DNA from 2 places in the Rhizobium sp. 768_B6_N1_8 genome. Region 2 is predicted to be linked to the other one. Evidence: riboswitches for the same ligand, from Rfam matches in the RefSeq annotation. Region 2 holds a riboswitch; the other holds the start of a gene.
The links. Region 2 has a riboswitch for cobalamin ahead of AB8B33_RS13130 (ABC transporter substrate-binding protein). Riboswitches for the same ligand answer to the same signal wherever they lie in the genome.
Positions count from the first base shown of each region.

Region 1: linked by a shared signal. The riboswitch ahead of bluB (5,6-dimethylbenzimidazole synthase) and the one ahead of AB8B33_RS13130 (ABC transporter substrate-binding protein) in region 2 are both predicted to bind cobalamin.

Region 1 covers NZ_JBPWPV010000001.1:1,825,544-1,833,436, reverse strand. The annotation lists gene AB8B33_RS09300 (NAD+ synthase) at 1-1,182, shown strand, start outside; gene AB8B33_RS09295 (TolB family protein) at 1,207-2,040, shown strand; gene AB8B33_RS09290 (3-deoxy-7-phosphoheptulonate synthase) at 2,098-3,165, opposite strand; gene AB8B33_RS09285 (DHA2 family efflux MFS transporter permease subunit) at 3,407-4,831, opposite strand; cobalamin riboswitch at 4,974-5,163, shown strand; gene bluB (5,6-dimethylbenzimidazole synthase) at 5,206-5,907, shown strand; gene AB8B33_RS09275 (MFS transporter) at 5,925-7,469, opposite strand; gene AB8B33_RS09270 (LysR family transcriptional regulator) at 7,604-7,893, shown strand, end outside.
Region 2 covers NZ_JBPWPV010000001.1:2,536,192-2,544,084, reverse strand. The annotation lists gene AB8B33_RS13150 (hypothetical protein) at 184-399, shown strand; gene AB8B33_RS13145 (class I SAM-dependent methyltransferase) at 436-1,209, opposite strand; partial or broken gene AB8B33_RS13140 (ABC transporter ATP-binding protein) at 1,213-1,975, opposite strand; gene AB8B33_RS13135 (FecCD family ABC transporter permease) at 1,972-2,997, opposite strand; gene AB8B33_RS13130 (ABC transporter substrate-binding protein) at 3,009-4,040, opposite strand; cobalamin riboswitch at 4,218-4,487, opposite strand; gene AB8B33_RS13125 (YidB family protein) at 4,625-4,969, shown strand; gene AB8B33_RS13120 (hypothetical protein) at 5,051-5,509, shown strand; gene AB8B33_RS13115 (ATP-dependent Clp protease proteolytic subunit) at 5,540-6,160, opposite strand; gene AB8B33_RS13110 (hypothetical protein) at 6,209-6,577, opposite strand; gene AB8B33_RS13105 (ArsR/SmtB family transcription factor) at 6,574-6,888, opposite strand; gene AB8B33_RS13100 (TetR/AcrR family transcriptional regulator) at 6,942-7,502, opposite strand; gene AB8B33_RS13095 (NmrA family NAD(P)-binding protein) at 7,658-7,893, shown strand, end outside.

The DNA of each region.
Region 1 (7,893 bases), 710 kb from region 2:
GAGACGCTCGCCGAAAGCGGCGCGGAAATCCTGCTCGTGCCGAATGGCTCGCCCTATTATCGCGGCAAGGTCGATATCCGCCATCAGGTGGTGCTGAAGCAGGTGATCGAGACCGGCCTGCCGATGGTCTATGCCGCCCAGCTCGGCGGCCAGGACGAGCTCGTCTTCGACGGCGCAAGCTTTGCCTTCAATGCCGACAAGTCGCTCGCCTTCCAGCTCAGCCAGTTCGAGACGGCCCTTGCGGTGACGACCTGGAAGCGGACAGAAAACGGCTGGCACTGCTCGGAAGGGCCGATGGCGCGCATACCCGAGAGCGAGGAGGCCGATTACCGCGCCTGCCTGCTCGGTTTCCGCGACTATGTGAACAAGAACGGCTTCAAGAATGTCGTGCTCGGCCTCTCGGGCGGCATCGATTCGGCGATCTGCGCGGCAATCGCCGTCGATGCGCTCGGCGAGGAACGGGTGCGCACGGTCATGCTGCCGTATCGCTATACGTCCGAAGACTCGCTGAAGGATGCGGCCGATTGCGCCAAGGCGCTCGGTTGCCGCTACGATATCGTGCCGATCGAGGGACCAGTGACGGGCTTTTCCTCGGCGCTGTCGAGCCTCTTCGAGGGCACGAACAGCGGTATCACCGAGGAGAACCTGCAGAGCCGTGCACGCGGCACCATCCTGATGGCGATCTCCAACAAGTTCGGCTCGATGGTGGTCACGACAGGCAACAAGTCGGAAATGTCGGTCGGTTATGCGACGCTCTACGGCGACATGAACGGCGGCTTCAACCCGATCAAGGACCTTTACAAGATGCAGGTCTATGCGCTGGCACGCTGGCGCAACGAGAATGTGCCGCCGGATGCGCTCGGCCCCTCGGGCGTGGTCATTCCGGAAAACATCATCGACAAGGCGCCGTCGGCCGAGCTTCGCCCCGACCAGAAGGATCAGGATTCGCTGCCGCCTTATCCTGTTCTGGACGACATCCTCGAATGCCTTGTCGAGCGGGAGATGGCGGTCGAGGAGATCGTGGCGCGCGGCCATGATGTCGAGACGGTCCACCGCATCGAGCATCTGCTCTATCTCGCCGAATACAAGCGCCGCCAGTCGGCGCCGGGCGTGAAGATCACCAAGAAGAATTTCGGCCGCGACCGGCGCTACCCGATCACCAACCGGTTCCGGGATCGATAGAAAACTCATCTGGGAGAGGACGAGATGCGCAGCTCTGTCGAAATCTACAACGTCAGGAGAGGCGAAAGCCGCGTCGTCTGGCAGACCGAGGCGCTGGTGGAGGCGCCGAATTTCTCACGCGACGGCGCCTATCTGCTGATCAATGGCAACGGGCTGCTCTACCGCCTGCGGCTCGACGGCAGCGATCTCGTGGAGAAGGTCGATACCGGCTTTGCTGTCCATTGCAACAATGACCACGGCATTTCACCTGATGGCGAAGAGATCGTCATTTCCGACAAGACCGAGTTCGGCAAGTCGGCGATCTACATCCTGCCGATCGAGGGCGGCAAGCCGCGGCTGATCACCAAGAACCTGCCGTCCTACTGGCATGGCTGGTCACCTGATGGGCGCGAGCTTGCCTATTGCGGCATCCGCAACGACGTCTTCGATATCTACACGATCTCGGTCAAAGGCGGCGAGGAGAAACGGCTGACGCATGGAGAAGGCCGCAATGATGGGCCTGACTGGTCGGCCGACGGGCAGTGGATCTATTTCAACTCCAGCCGCACCGGCCTGATGCAGATCTGGCGCATCCACCCCGATGGCACAGGTCTCCAGCAGGTGACATCAGACAATTACGGCAACTGGTTCGCCCATCCGTCGCCCAACAATGACAAGGTGCTGATCCTCTCCTACGACCCCGATATCTTCGACCATCCGCGCGATCTTAGTGTCAGGCTCAGGATGATGGACATGGACGGCGGCAACCTGACGGAGCTGTTCGAGCTCTTCGGCGGGCAGGGCACGATCAACGTGCCGAACTGGTCGCCGGATGGCGAGGAATTCGCTTATGTGCGGTATTTTCCGGCCAAGGCCTGATCATCATCATTGAAGATGACGCGGCGGGGCTTGCCCCGCCGCGACTGATGCGGCCACTCAGGCTGCGACGGCTGCCTTGCGGCGGTCGCGGACGGCCTTGGCCAGATCCTCGAGCACCTCGACGGACGTATCCCAGCCGATGCAGCCATCGGTGATGGACTGGCCGTAGACGAGCGGCTTGCCGGGAACGAGATCCTGGCGGCCGGCGACGAGGTTGCTCTCGATCATCATGCCCTTGATGTGGTGGTTGCCGGCAAGAATCTGGCCGGCGACGTCATGGACGACCTTCGGCTGGTTCATCGGATCCTTGTTGCTGTTCGCGTGGCTGGCATCGATCAGCATGCGCGGGTCGACGCCGAGCTTGACGGCTTCGACGATGACAGCCTGCACGTCAGCTGCCTCATAGTTCGGCCGTTTGCCGCCACGCAGGATGATGTGGCAGTCCTCGTTGCCGCGCGTCGAGGCAATCGCTGCCTGTCCGTCCTTGGTCACAGCCGGGAAATGGTGCGGCTGGGAGGCGGCCATGATCGCATCGAGTGCGATGCGCGCGCTACCATCCGTGCCATTCTTGAAGCCAATCGGGCAGGAGAGACCCGAGGCGAGCTGGCGGTGGATCTGACTTTCGGTCGTGCGCGCGCCGATGGCGCCGTAGCTGACGAGATCGGCAATATATTGCGGCGTGATCGTATCGAGGAATTCGCAACCGGCCGGCAGGCCCATGGCGTTGATGTCGAGCAGCAGGCGCCGCGCGAGGCGCAGGCCTTCCTCGATGCGGTAGCTGCCGTCAAGATGCGGATCGTTCATCAGGCCCTTCCAGCCGACGGTGGTGCGGGGCTTTTCGAAATAGACGCGCATGACGATTTCGAGATCGCCAGACAAGCGTCGTCGCTGCTCGACGAGACGGGATGCGTATTCGCGGGCGGCTGCCGGATCGTGGATCGAGCAGGGGCCGATGATGACGAGCTGCCGGTCGTCCTGACCGGTCAGGATATTGTGGATCGTGTCGCGCGTGCTGGTTACTGTCTTGGTAACGGAGGCGTCACGCGGGATTTCCGAAAGGATATCGGCAGGCTTGGTCAGCGGGGTGATCTCGACGATGCGCAGATCATCAATAGTGTCAGTCACGGTATGCTCTCCTGTTTGGTCATACCGTGGCGGAACAAAAAAGCCGCCAGGTTGACTAGCGGCTGTTCGGGTTGTCGTCGCGTTAGTTTCGGTTACGCACAGACCCGCATCCGCTGGAAGTAGCGGTACGAATAAAATCGCGATGCGTAAACGGACGAAATCGACATGCGGCTTATGTAGCCATGCCGATCGGAATTGTCACGTAGAATCTGTGAGGAAAAACGACAGATCCGTGAAGTTTTCAGCGGCTCTCCGCTATTGCCTGTCCCTGGGCCTCTTCCGGTTCTGCCGTCTCGGCATGTCTGTTCTTGTGGCGGCGTGTCGTCAGCTCCTCGCCGGCATTGGCAGGCAGGCGCAGGAAAGTGATGCAGGCAAGTGCTGATATCGCCGCCACGATGAAGAAGGCGATATGAAAATCCGAGACCAAAAGCTTGCCGCCGTGGAAGCTCGAGGAGATTTCCAGGATCGTGCCGGCGACGGCAACACCCATGGCCATGGAGATGCGCTGCGCCACCGCATTGATGGCGGTCGCCTGACTGCTGTCGGCCTCGTCCACATCGCCGAAGGCCATGGCGTTGACCCCGGAAAAGGCCATGGAGCGCAGGAGGCCGCCGACAAGAAGATAGCCCATGATGACATACATCGGCGTTTCGGCAGTGAAGAAGCCGTTCACGCCGAGGAAGATCGCCGCGAGGAAGGTCGTCAGCGCAATGACGTTGCGGAAGCCGAAGGCGTTATACGTGCGGGTGGCTGCAAATTTCGAGCCCATGGAGCCAAGAGCGCTGATGAACGTTATCGAGCCTGACTGCAGCGGCGTCAGGCCGAAGCCGAGTTGCAGCATCAGCGGCATGAGGAAGGGCAGCGCGCCGAGCCCCATGCGGAAATTCGAGGCGCCGAGGATTGCCGCCCGGAACATCGGGTAACGAAACATCTTGGGATCGAGCAGCGGATGCGGGGTGCGCCTGGCATGCACGAGATAGAGAATGCCGGAGAGGACGCCGACGGCCACAGTGACATAGCCGTAGATGACGGGAACGGCGGGCAGGCTGATGACCGAGAGCCCGAAGACGAAACCGGCAAAGCCGATGCCCGACAGGAAGAAGCCCGGAAAATCCATCGGCTTCGGGCTGCGCGGCTCGACGGCCGGCAGGAAACGGGTGACGAGGACGATGCCGATAATGCCTATCGGCACATTGATCCAGAAGATCCAGTGCCAGCTGAGATAGGTCGTCAGGAAGCCGCCGATCGGCGGCCCCATGATCGGGCCGATCAGCGCGGGAATGGTCAGCCATGCCATGGCATTCACCAACTGGTGACGTGGCGTGCCGCGCACCAGGAGCAATCGCCCGACCGGCGTCATCATCGAGCCGCCGGCACCCTGGATGAGGCGGGAAATGACGAAGGCGGCGATAGAATTGGAGAATGCGCAGGCGACCGAGCCAACCATGAAAACGAAGATCGCTAGGCGGAAGATGTTTCGTGCACCGAAGCGATCCGACATCCAGCCGCTGATCGGAATGAAGATTGCGAGCGCCACGAGGTAGCTCGTTACCGCAAGTTTCAGCGCGATCGGCGAAGTGCCTATATCGGCAGCAATCGCCGGCAGGCTGGTGGCGATCACGGTCGAATCCATCTGTTCCATGAACAGGGCGACTGCAAGGATCATTGGTGTTAGGCGGGACACGGGCAACCGGAAGGCAATGAGAGGGGATTCGGCGCCAGCGGCGTCGGGTCTCGTTCTAGGCCAGCATTTTCAGCCTGTCCACGAAATGAATGTCGCATGCAGCTTGCCGCCATGCCGTTTCCGCGCCATAGATCACCCGTCAGGTGCCCGCTTTCACAAGCGGGAGAATCGGGAATCCGGTGCAAGACCGGAACGTGCCCAACGCTGTAAGGCCGACGCTTGCCGCATAGAATGCCACTGGCCGCAAGGCCGGGAAGGCGGCGGCCAAGCGGATGACGCCAAGTCAGAAGACCGGCCTGGCAAGATAGACCCAACCCGCGCGGACGGCGGGCGGTTGCGTTGTTGGGGATTTGACGATGCGACCCATTGATGATGCCGTTTGCCCGGCATCCAGCTTTTCTGCGGCCGAACGCGAGGCCGTCTATCACGCGATCATGACGCGGCGTGACGTGCGCAGCCAGTTCCTGCCCGATCCCTTGCCGGATGATCTGGTGACGCGTCTTTTGACCGCCGCGCATCACGCGCCCTCGGTCGGCTTCATGCAGCCGTGGAATTTCATTCTGGTGAAGAGCGTCGAGGTGAGGGCGCGGGTACGCGATGCCTTCCTCAAGGCGAATGAGGAAGCGACCCGCATGTTCGACGGCGAGCGGCAGGAGCAATACCGTTCGCTGAAGCTCGAAGGCATTGTCCAGGCGCCGCTCGGCATCTGCGTGACCTGCGATCCAACCCGCAGCGGCAGCGTGGTGCTGGGGCGCACACATAATCCGCGCATGGACAGCTATTCCACCGTCTGCGCCATCCAGAACCTGTGGCTTGCGGCACGAGCCGAAGGGGTGGGCATCGGCTGGGTCAGCATTTTTCGCGAGGGTGACCTGAAGGAGATCCTCGGCATTCCCAATCATATCGAGGTGGTAGCCTGGCTCTGCGCCGGCTTCGTCGACCGGCTCTATGATAAGCCGGAACTGGCGGTCAAAGGCTGGCGGCAGCGGATGGCGCTGGAAGAGCTGGTTTTCCATGACGGCTGGGGGCAGGTGGAAAGCGAGGCCGCGCCGGTCTGAGCCGGCGCGGGTGTGCATCATGCTGCCGGCTGGGTGCCGCAATCCCTGGCACAGGCCGGTGTCTTCCAATGGGCGAAGACGAGGAAGCTTGCGGCGGCGAGAAGCCAGACGCCGATCGCGCCATAGAGCATGACGCCGCCGAAGCCTGCGACGAGCGCATCATGCGCCGTCCCGGCCGGAATGTCTGGCAGGGAGGCGATGTTGCCGGCGGAGATCCGTTCGGCGAGCAGGCGCAGGTCGCCGGCATCCGTCGAGGTTGGCAAGGTGCTCTTGAGGTGGGAGAGCACGCCGCTGAACAGGATGAAGCCCATGACGGCGATGTTGATGGCGAGCGAGATCATCCGGGCGCTCATGTCGATGCCGGAAGCCATGCCGGCGCGATCGCTGGAGACAGCGCCTGTCGTCGTATTGGTGACCGGAGTGTTGGTGAAGCCAAGCCCGATGCCGGCAAGCAGCGCGCCGGGCAGCATCGTCAGCCAGCTTGGCGCGGCGGCGGCACTGCCTGATTTCATCAGCAGGAAGCCGAGCCCGATGGTGAAAAGGCCGCCGGGAATGATGATGCCCGGCCGATAGCGCAGCATGAGCCGTTCGGCGAGCGGCGGTACGACGAGCGTCGGCAGCGTATAGGCAAGCAGCGCCAGACCCGCGGCCACACTGCCATAACCGAGACCGGCTTCATACCAGATCGGCAGATAGATCATGAAGGGCCAGAAGCTGATATTCATGGCAGCCGAGCCGATGATGGCGCCCGAGAAGGCGCGGATGCCGAAGACCGAGGCATCGAACATCGGTCGCGGGTTCAGCCTCTCGGCGAAGATGAAGGCGATGAGGCTTGCCGCGGAAAGTCCGATAGTGGCAAGCGCGGCAGGGCTGGCAAAGCCGAGAGCCGGACCCTGGGTGATGAAGAAAGCGAGGCAGAAGACCGCCAGCGAAAGGGTGGCGATGCCGGCGATATCGAGCCGTCCTGCAGCGGGGTCACGCGATTCCTCAACGCCCGTTACGGCAAGGGCCACCGTCATGGCTGCCAGCACGGCATGGATGAGGAAGACCCATTGCCAGCCGGCGGCTGCTACGATCGCAACGCCTATGATCGGGCCAAAGCCGAGGCCGATCCCGAAGATGATGCCCCACCAGCCGAAGGCCATGCTGCGGGCTCTGCCCTCCGGGAATTGATGGGAGAGGACGGCCACCTGGCAGATCAGCATCACGCCGCCGCTCATACCCTGCAGAAAGCGAGCAACGATTAGCAGCGAAACATCCTGAGCAAGGCCGGCAATCAGCGAGGTGAGGCCAAAGGCGGCAATGCCGATCAGGAAGACGCGCTTGCGGCCGTAGCGATCGGCTAATGTGCCTGCGGCCATCAGCACCGTCGTCACGGCGATCGTATAGGCATTCATGATCCATTGCAGCGCGCTGAAATCGGCATGCAGCACCTTTTCCAGCGTCGGCAGGATTGCCGGTACGCTCGATATTTCAAGGCCGAACATCAGTGAGGAGAGGCAGGCCGCCATCAGGGCGACGATGCCTCTGATACGTGAGGATTGAGGTGAGGCAGAGGTCATGCTTTGGCCTTTCGACGTTGAGACTTACAAGGGTGACATCCGTTGTCGTCCATTTGCGTCAGCATAAGCAGAGCTTGATCATTACAGAATTGGATGATTGACTATTTCAGACACAACAATTTCGGATAGATCCAATGACCATGCTCGATGTCGATTCCGTTCAGGCTTTCGTGACGATCGCCGAGAACAAGAGCTTCACCCGCGCCGCCAATGAGCTCGGCAGCACGCAAGGGGCGATTAGCGTCAAGCTCAAACGGCTGGAGGAGCGGCTCGGCCATCGGCTGATCGAACGCACGCCGCGGCTGGTGCGGCTTTCGGCACAGGGGGCGGTATTTCTTGATGCCGCACGGGAATTCCTCGCCGCCCATGACCGTGCGGTCGCGGCACTTTCCTCGTCGCGCCGTCATTTCAGGCTGGGCATTGC
Region 2 (7,893 bases):
TCCTTGATCACCGTCTCCCATTGCCACGACGGTACGCCGCTCAAAGCCGGCCGCTGCCAATGGCTTCCGTCTGTGGCGGCTGATAGTCGAGGGCAGGGGCAGCTTGAACTATTCGGCTCTGCGCTTATTGTCAGGCGGTGGACATTGCGCCCATGCCCGCGACGATCGAGAAGGCCCGAAGCCATGCAGAAGTTCACTGTGTCCATCACGCGAGAGATCGAGGCCGATACCGCCGAGGAGGCCGCGCTTCTCGTCTATCAGGAGCTTGCCAAGGACGCGGCACCGCTTCGCTATCTGGTCGCGGACGAGACGAAGAGGACGAGAACTGTGACACTCGATCGGGCTAAGGCGGACGAATTCGCCGCTGTCGATCATACTGCCGATCCCGGCAACTGGTAGGCGGTGGCTGACAGGTCAGCCCCCATTCGCAACGGATCAGGGCCGCCGGCAGGTCAGGATGAAACGGCGGTAGACCAGGGTTCTAAGCTTGTTTCTGAGGTTGGCATTCTTCCTCTGCGCCCGGGCGATCGGGGCATGGGAGTGCAGTTCGATGCCTGTAAAGCCCGCCGATGTCAGAAGCGGCAGCAGCATGTCGGGACGCAGGCCGGAGCCGAAGGGCAGGGCTGACATGATGCGGGCGCGGCGGGTGCTGAGCGCGCCGTCATAGTTGCTGTCTGCACCGATGAGGCGGTCGACACATGTTATCAGCAGGCTGGCGATGCGGCCGGTCGGTTTCGGGCTTGCCCAGTCGCCGTCGAAGACGAGCAGCAGGCCGCCTGGTTTGAGGATGCGGAACCATTCGGCAAAACTTTCCTGCGGCCGGGTCAGCGTCCAGACCAGGTGGCGGCAGATGATCGCGTCGTAGTGTGCATCCGGCTCCAGGGTGTTTTCGGCGTCCGCCAAGATGAAGCGCAGGCGCTCCTTGCCGGCGTGTTTGGCGCGGGCAACCTTCAGCATCGCTTCGGAGAAATCGAGCGCGGTGACGTCATGGCCGAGATCGTGGATCAGGCGGGTCACTTCGCCAGTGCCGCAGGCAAGTTCCAGCACGCGCTTGGGCTCAGGGCCGAGGGCATCGCGGATCGGCTTCTGCCAGGCATCGGCCTCCGGGCCGGGGGCGATCTTGTGGCCGAAGGCGAGGTCGAAGGTTTCCGAACGTTTCGACCAGTAGTCGCGGATCTCTTCCTTCAGATCGAAATTTACGCCATCCATCTCTCAGCCCATCCGATACTGGATATGTGTGCGGCCATGCACGGCCGATCTTTCGATATGGGCGCGCACGCCGAAGACGCGGGCGATCAAGGCTTCGGTGAGCACCTCCTCGGGCGTGCCTGCGGCCACGACCTCGCCCTTCTGCAGCACGGCCAGATGATCGCAGAACATCGCCGCCAGATTGAGATCGTGGAGCGCGATGATGGAGGTGAGGCCGAGTTTGGCGACCAGCGCCAGGATATCGAGCTGGTGCTGGATATCGAGATGGTTGGTCGGTTCGTCGAGCAGGAGTTCGCTTGGCGTCTGGGCGAGCGCTCTGGCGATATGCACGCGCTGGCGTTCGCCGCCTGACAGTGTCTGCCACAGCTGGCCGGCGCGCTCGCCCATGTCGACGCGGGCGAGCGCTTCCGCAACGGCGGCATCGTCATCGGGTCCCCAGGAGGAGATGAGGCCGCGATGCGGCGTGCGGCCGAGGCGGACGATATCGCGCACGGTGAGCTGCGTGTCGGTCGTCGACTGCTGTTCGACGAAGGCGATGCGGCGGGCAAGGGCAGCGCGTGAGGCCGGAGACATCGTCGTCGCCAAGGCGGATGATGCCGCTTTTGACCTGCCGCAGCCGGCAGATCAGGCGCAGCAGGCTCGATTTGCCGGAGCCGTTCGGCCCGAGCAGGCCGAGCACCTTGCCCCTTTCGACCGATATGCTGATGCCATTGACGATGATGGTATTGCCGGCGGCATAGGTGACCTTGTCGACTGATATGCTCATGCGCTTCTCCGCACGCGATAGAGGATGATGGCGAAGGCCGGTGCGCCGAAGAGCGCGGTGACGACGCCGATAGGCAGGATCTGCTGGGGAATGATGATGCGCGAGACGATGTCGGCGCCGACCATGAAGATCGCTCCGCCAAGCGCAGTCGCCGGCAGCAGGCGGCCATGCGCGGGGCCGACGAGGAAGCGGGCGGCATGGGGAATGACGAGACCGACGAAGCCGATGGAACCGACCATGCTGACCACGCCTGCCGTCATCGCCGCTGTCACGCCGAGCAGGGTGAACTGCACGCGGCGCACGGCGATGCCGAGGGAGGCTGCGGCATCCGTGCCGAAGGCGAAGGCATCGAGCGCGCGCGCATGGGCAAGACAGACGACGAAGCCTGTCAGCGCGATCGGCACGGAGAGATAGACATCCGGCCAGCGCACGCCACTGAGCGACCCTAAGAGCCAGAAGAGTACGCCGCGCGCCTGTTCGGCATTGGCCGAGGTGGTGACGATATAGGAGGTCAGCGCGTTGAAGAGCTGCGAGCCCGCCACGCCGCAGAGAATGATGCGCTCGCTGGTGCCGCCCGCGCCCGCCGCCAGAATGCCGACCAGAAGAAAGGCGATGACGGCGCCGATGAAGGCGCCGCCGGAGAGGCCGAGCACGCCATAGCCGAGGCCTAAGATCATGACGCAGACGGCGCCGGTGGAGGCGCCGGCGGAAATGCCGAGCACATAAGGTTCGGCGAGCGGATTGCGCAGCAGGGCCTGCAGCACCACGCCGCAAAGCGCGAGCGACGCCCCGGCGCTTGCCGCCACCAGCGCGCGGCTGAGGCGGTAATCCCAGACAATGCCCTGGTGGATGCGGCTGAGTTCGAATGCCGTGCCGAACAGGCGGTTGGAAACCGCCTTTGCCGTGGTGGCGAGCGGGATCGATATCTCGCCGATCGATACGGCGAGGCTGACCATCAGGCCGAGCAGGAGGAAGGCGGCGATGGTGAGCGCGGCAAGCGCCCACCATTTCCTCTGTGGCAAGGCAGCCTGGCTCACTGCGCCAGACCGGAGGCGGCGATGCCCTTTGCCAGGATTTCGATGCCGTCGATCGTGCGGATCGTCGGGTTCATCGACTGCGCGTCCATCATGATGAAGCGCTTGTTTTTGACGGCATCGAGCTCCCTTGTGACCGGATCGTTTTCCAGGAAATCCACCTTCACCTTGGGATCGTCGGCGGCATAGCGGCGGCGGTCCATGGTGGCGATGACGATGACGGCGGGATTGGCCTGCGCAATCGTTTCCCAGCCGACGAGGGGCCATTCCTCTTCAGTCGTCACGACGTTCTTTGCGCCGAGCGTCTTCAGGATATAGGCCGGCGCGCTGTTCTTGCCGGCGATGAAGGCATCGCCTTTCACCTCCTTGCTGGAGAACCAGAAGACGACGGGCAGGTTCTTGGCTGCCGCGCCTGAAACGGAGGCAACGGCCGCGGCCTCGCGCTTCTTCAGGTCGGCGATCAGTTTATCGCCCCGGTCCTTCACGTCGAAGATTTCGGAGAGTTCGGCGATTTCCTGATAGATCAGGTCCATCGTGAACAGCTCCTTGCGCACGCCGTCTCCGCCATCGGTGTTGATCTTGGCGACGCAATCGGCCGGCGCGATATAGGTGTTGATGCCGAGGTCTTTGAATTGCTCGCGCTTGCCGACGGAGCCTTGGGCGCCGACATGCCATTCGAATTCGGCAGCCACCAGATCGGGCTCGGCACCGACGACGGATTCGAAGCTCGGGTCGTTGTCGGCCAGGCGTCTGATCTTGCTGTTGGCCTCGGCATATTGCGGCAGGACCGGGCCGACCCAGACGGCGGTGCCGGCGATCTTGTCGGCAAGGCCGAGCGAGAGGAGCACTTCGGTCATGCCCTGGCCGATCGAAACGATCTTGGCCGGTGCCTTCTCGAAGGTGACTTGCTGGCCGCAATTGCTGAGGGTGAGGGGATATTGGGTGGCGGCGAAGGCGGGTGCTGCAAGGTCGGCCAGGCAAAGGCTGGCGAGCCCGAACGCAAGGGAAAAGCCTGGAATAATCTGGCGCATTGGAAACTCTCGATCGGAAGGAAAAGGGCCAGCAGACGCCGGCGCGCGCAGATGCGTGAGCCAAACGTGGAGGAGGGCTAGCGGCGGGTGGTCCAATCGGGACGGATCGCGTGCGGCAAGCGGCAGGAAATAAGGTCAATCATATCTGCTCCTTGTCCAGGCATCCCCGCCTGGCTGATTGGATTGCGATTGACGGCAGGTCTCCTGGCTCGCGGATGTCAGCCGGTCATCTGCCTTCCCGCGCTTGCGCGCAGTGGCACTTGGAGTGACCAGCTCGCCGGTGATGTCCTGGAATGAACGACGAGGCATTCATTCCGGATATAACCGGCAATCCGCTTACAGTTGCGGGGGCAGCCACGGTCTTGGTCCCTTTTGGGTCGTCCGCACCGTGTTCCCTATTAATCCCCTCGAAGTTCTCCTCGGGGAACCGTCTCCCCCGACTTAGGACGTCACCATGGGCAACGTCAAGCAGGGCCAGCGAGAAGTATTGTTTGCGGAGGGAAGGCTGTCGTTTCGCAAATCCGGAATGACAGAAATTTTACCTCATGCTAATGTAGAATCCGCTGATGGGTGGAGGAGCAACCATGAGTATTTTCGACGGTTTAGGCGGTGTTCTCTCTGATGTGCTTGCCGGCAGGCAGGTCGATTACGTCGCGGTTGCAACCAGAATATTCGACAATGCCGGAGGGCTGCAGGGCATCGTTTCCCAGCTCAATTCGGCGGGCCTCGGCGAGCAGGTCTCATCCTGGATCGGCACCGGCCACAATCTTCCCGTATCGGCGGAACAGATCCAGGCGGCCTTGTCGTCCGATCAGCTGCGCGATCTCGCCGCCAAGTTCGGCGTCAATGCCGATGATGTGTCCAAGCTGCTTGCCGAGCATCTGCCGAAAGCCGTCGATGCGGCAACGCCCAATGGAACCGTTTCATAGGCTTCAAAGACTTGGGGTCTCAAAGATTTGGGGCCCCAAAGACGTGCATGCCGTGAACTGCCCCCAACACGAGGATATCCCATGATTGCGAGATTGCTTGTGCCCGCTTCCGCCGGAGCGTTGATTGCCGCCGCCTTCTTCGTTTCTCCGGCCTCCGCGCTGACCATGAAGGAATGCAGCGCCAAATATCAGACGGCCAAGGCCGATGGTTCGGCCAAGGACATGAAGTGGAACGACTTCCGGGCGAAGTTCTGTGGCGCGGATGCGGCCGCCGAAGATGCTGCCGATGACAAGGCAGTGGCCGCAACGACGGACAAGGAGCCCGCAAAGCCGACGGTCAAGGCCCCCAAGGGCGTGACCATGCCGAAGGCGATCGACAAGAAATACGCCAGCGAAACGCCTGCCAAGGGCCGGCTGCATACCTGCGTCGACAGCTATCATGCCAACAAGGATGCCGGCACGCTCAACGATCTGAAATGGATCCAGAAGGGCGGCGGCTATTGGAGCCTTTGCAATACGGCATTGAAGGCCGGTAGCTGAGGTTTAGGCTGGCGAGGGCGGGGCGCATGGCTATTGCGCTCCTACCTCTGCCACATCCTCTCGATCCGTCAGGATGCGGTCGATCAGCCCCCATTCCAGGGCCTCTTCAGCCCTCATGAAGCGGTCCCGATCCATCGCCTGCTCGAACTCTTCATAGGATCGCCCGCAATGCTCGGCATAGAGGCTGGTCATGAGCTGCTTCGTCTTCCTGATTTCCTCGGCATGAATGAGCATATCGGACGCCTGGCCCTGGAAGCCGCCGAGGGGCTGGTGGATGAGGATGCTGGCATTCGGAAGGGCATATCGCTCTCCCGGCTGGCCGGCCATCAGCAGGAAGGAGCCCATCGAGCGGGCCGTTCCCATGCAGAGCGTGTGCACCGGCGCGCGGATGAAACGCATCGTGTCGTACATGGCAAAACCGCTGGTCACGACGCCGCCCGGCGAATTGATGTAGAGGTTGATCGGCTTCTTGGGATTTTCTGCCTCCAGGAACAGAAGCTGGGCGCAGACGAGGGCGGACACGCCGTCGTTGATCTCGCCGTTCAGAAAGATGATCCGCTCACGCAAGAGGCGGGAATAGATGTCGAAAGATCGCTCCCCTCGGGAGGATTGTTCGACGACCATGGGGACGAGTTGCATCGCTTCGCGCATCGGCGAACTCCAATCTTTCAGAATTGATAAGCGGGAAGGCCTGCCGCGTCAGGCGGCGAGCATCATAGTCTGGCTGTTGCTGTTGGCGACCGATCTCGTGAGACGCTCGAAAGTGGCATCAGTCAGCTCGTGGACAATCCGCAGGCTGGTTCCGCCGGATGCATTCGCGGCGATCGTGAAGGTGACGGTGCTTTCGAGATAGGGTGGGGCATCGTCGCGCAATCGGTAGCGGATTTCCTTGCCCGGCGTCTCCGCGAGCGATTGCGGATCGACAAGCGCTTCCTTCGGCAGCCATTTCTCCCGGAATTCCGCAATGCTGATCGCCCGCCAGACCTTTTCCGGCGGCGCATCCAGCTCGTATCTCTGTTCGAAGCCGGTTTGTTGCTTGGTCTGTATCTCGGTCTTCACCTCGTTCATTGGTCCATATCCTTCAGCAAGAGCTTGAGAGCATCGATGCGGGCTGGCCAGTAGGCGCGATATTTCGCCAGCCATTGGGCGATGAGGGTGAGCCCCTCGGGATCGACCTCGTAATTCACGAAACGGCCCTCCCTCTGTTCGCGCACAAGCCGTGCCGAACGCAGCACGGCGAGATGCTGGGACATGGCCGGCTGGCTGATATCCATGCCCTGGCGAAGCGCGCTGGCATTCATGCTGCCGTTCGCCAGCTTCTCGAAGATCGTGCGGCGGGTCGGGTCGGCGAGCGCGCGAAAAATGTCGTGTTCCATCATGACAACACATAAGCATACACTTATGAGATTCGCAAGTGTGTCGTATGGGCAGGTCACTCCGCCCGGTGCAGCTTCTGCCGGGCTACATCCAGAATCTCATCGGCCATCTCTTCATCGGTCACAATACGCGCCAGCGTCAGCGCGCCGACCAGCATGGCGAAGGCGGCCATTCCCTTGCGGCGGCTGGCCTTGGTACCGGCGGGGCCGGAGCTGAAGACGGAGAACATGTCCTCGATCACTTTGGTGGCCGCTTCTCGCGCCTCCGGGCCGGAGCGGGCGAGCTCGCTGCCGAGGGAGGAGATGGGGCAGGAGGGCACGGCCTTGCCGCCGGCCCGGGTGGCTTCGATATAGGCGTTGACGACATCGTCGAAGCTGGCCTCGTCGCGCACTTTGCGCATGCTTCCGGCGACCTGATCTCCAGCCTTTTCCAGCGCTTCGGCGACCAGATGATCCTTGCTTTCGAAGTGGCGGTAGAAGCCGCCCGGCGTCAGGCCGGCAGCGGCCATGATGTCGGCGACGCTTGCTTCAGCAACGCCCGAACGCCTGATCTCGTCGGCTGCGGTGGCGACGATGGTCTGGCGCGTCCTTGCCGCCTCCTCGTTTGATTTTCGCATTTCCGGTCTCCAGCACCTTGACAATTTAGATTGTATCCAACATCTAATTAGATGTCACTCGTAATCTAAATTTCAAGGGCGGGCGATTTGTAACGGGCGAGCCTTGTGGTTCGCTCCGGCGCAATCCTGCGCCCTTTTCACAACTGGAGAAGACCATGTCCAAGACCTATCTCGTGACCGGAGCCACAGGCAAAACCGGCAAGCATACGACCCGCATCCTCCTGGAAAAGGGCCACAAGGTGCGTGCGCTCGTGCATCGGGAAGATGCGCGTTCTCAAGCACTCGCCGAGGCGGGGGCGGAGGTCGTGGTCGGGGACCTCACCGACCACGATGCCGTCATCAGCGCGGTCGCGGGCGTGAATGCCGCCTATCTCTGCTATCCGATCCGCCC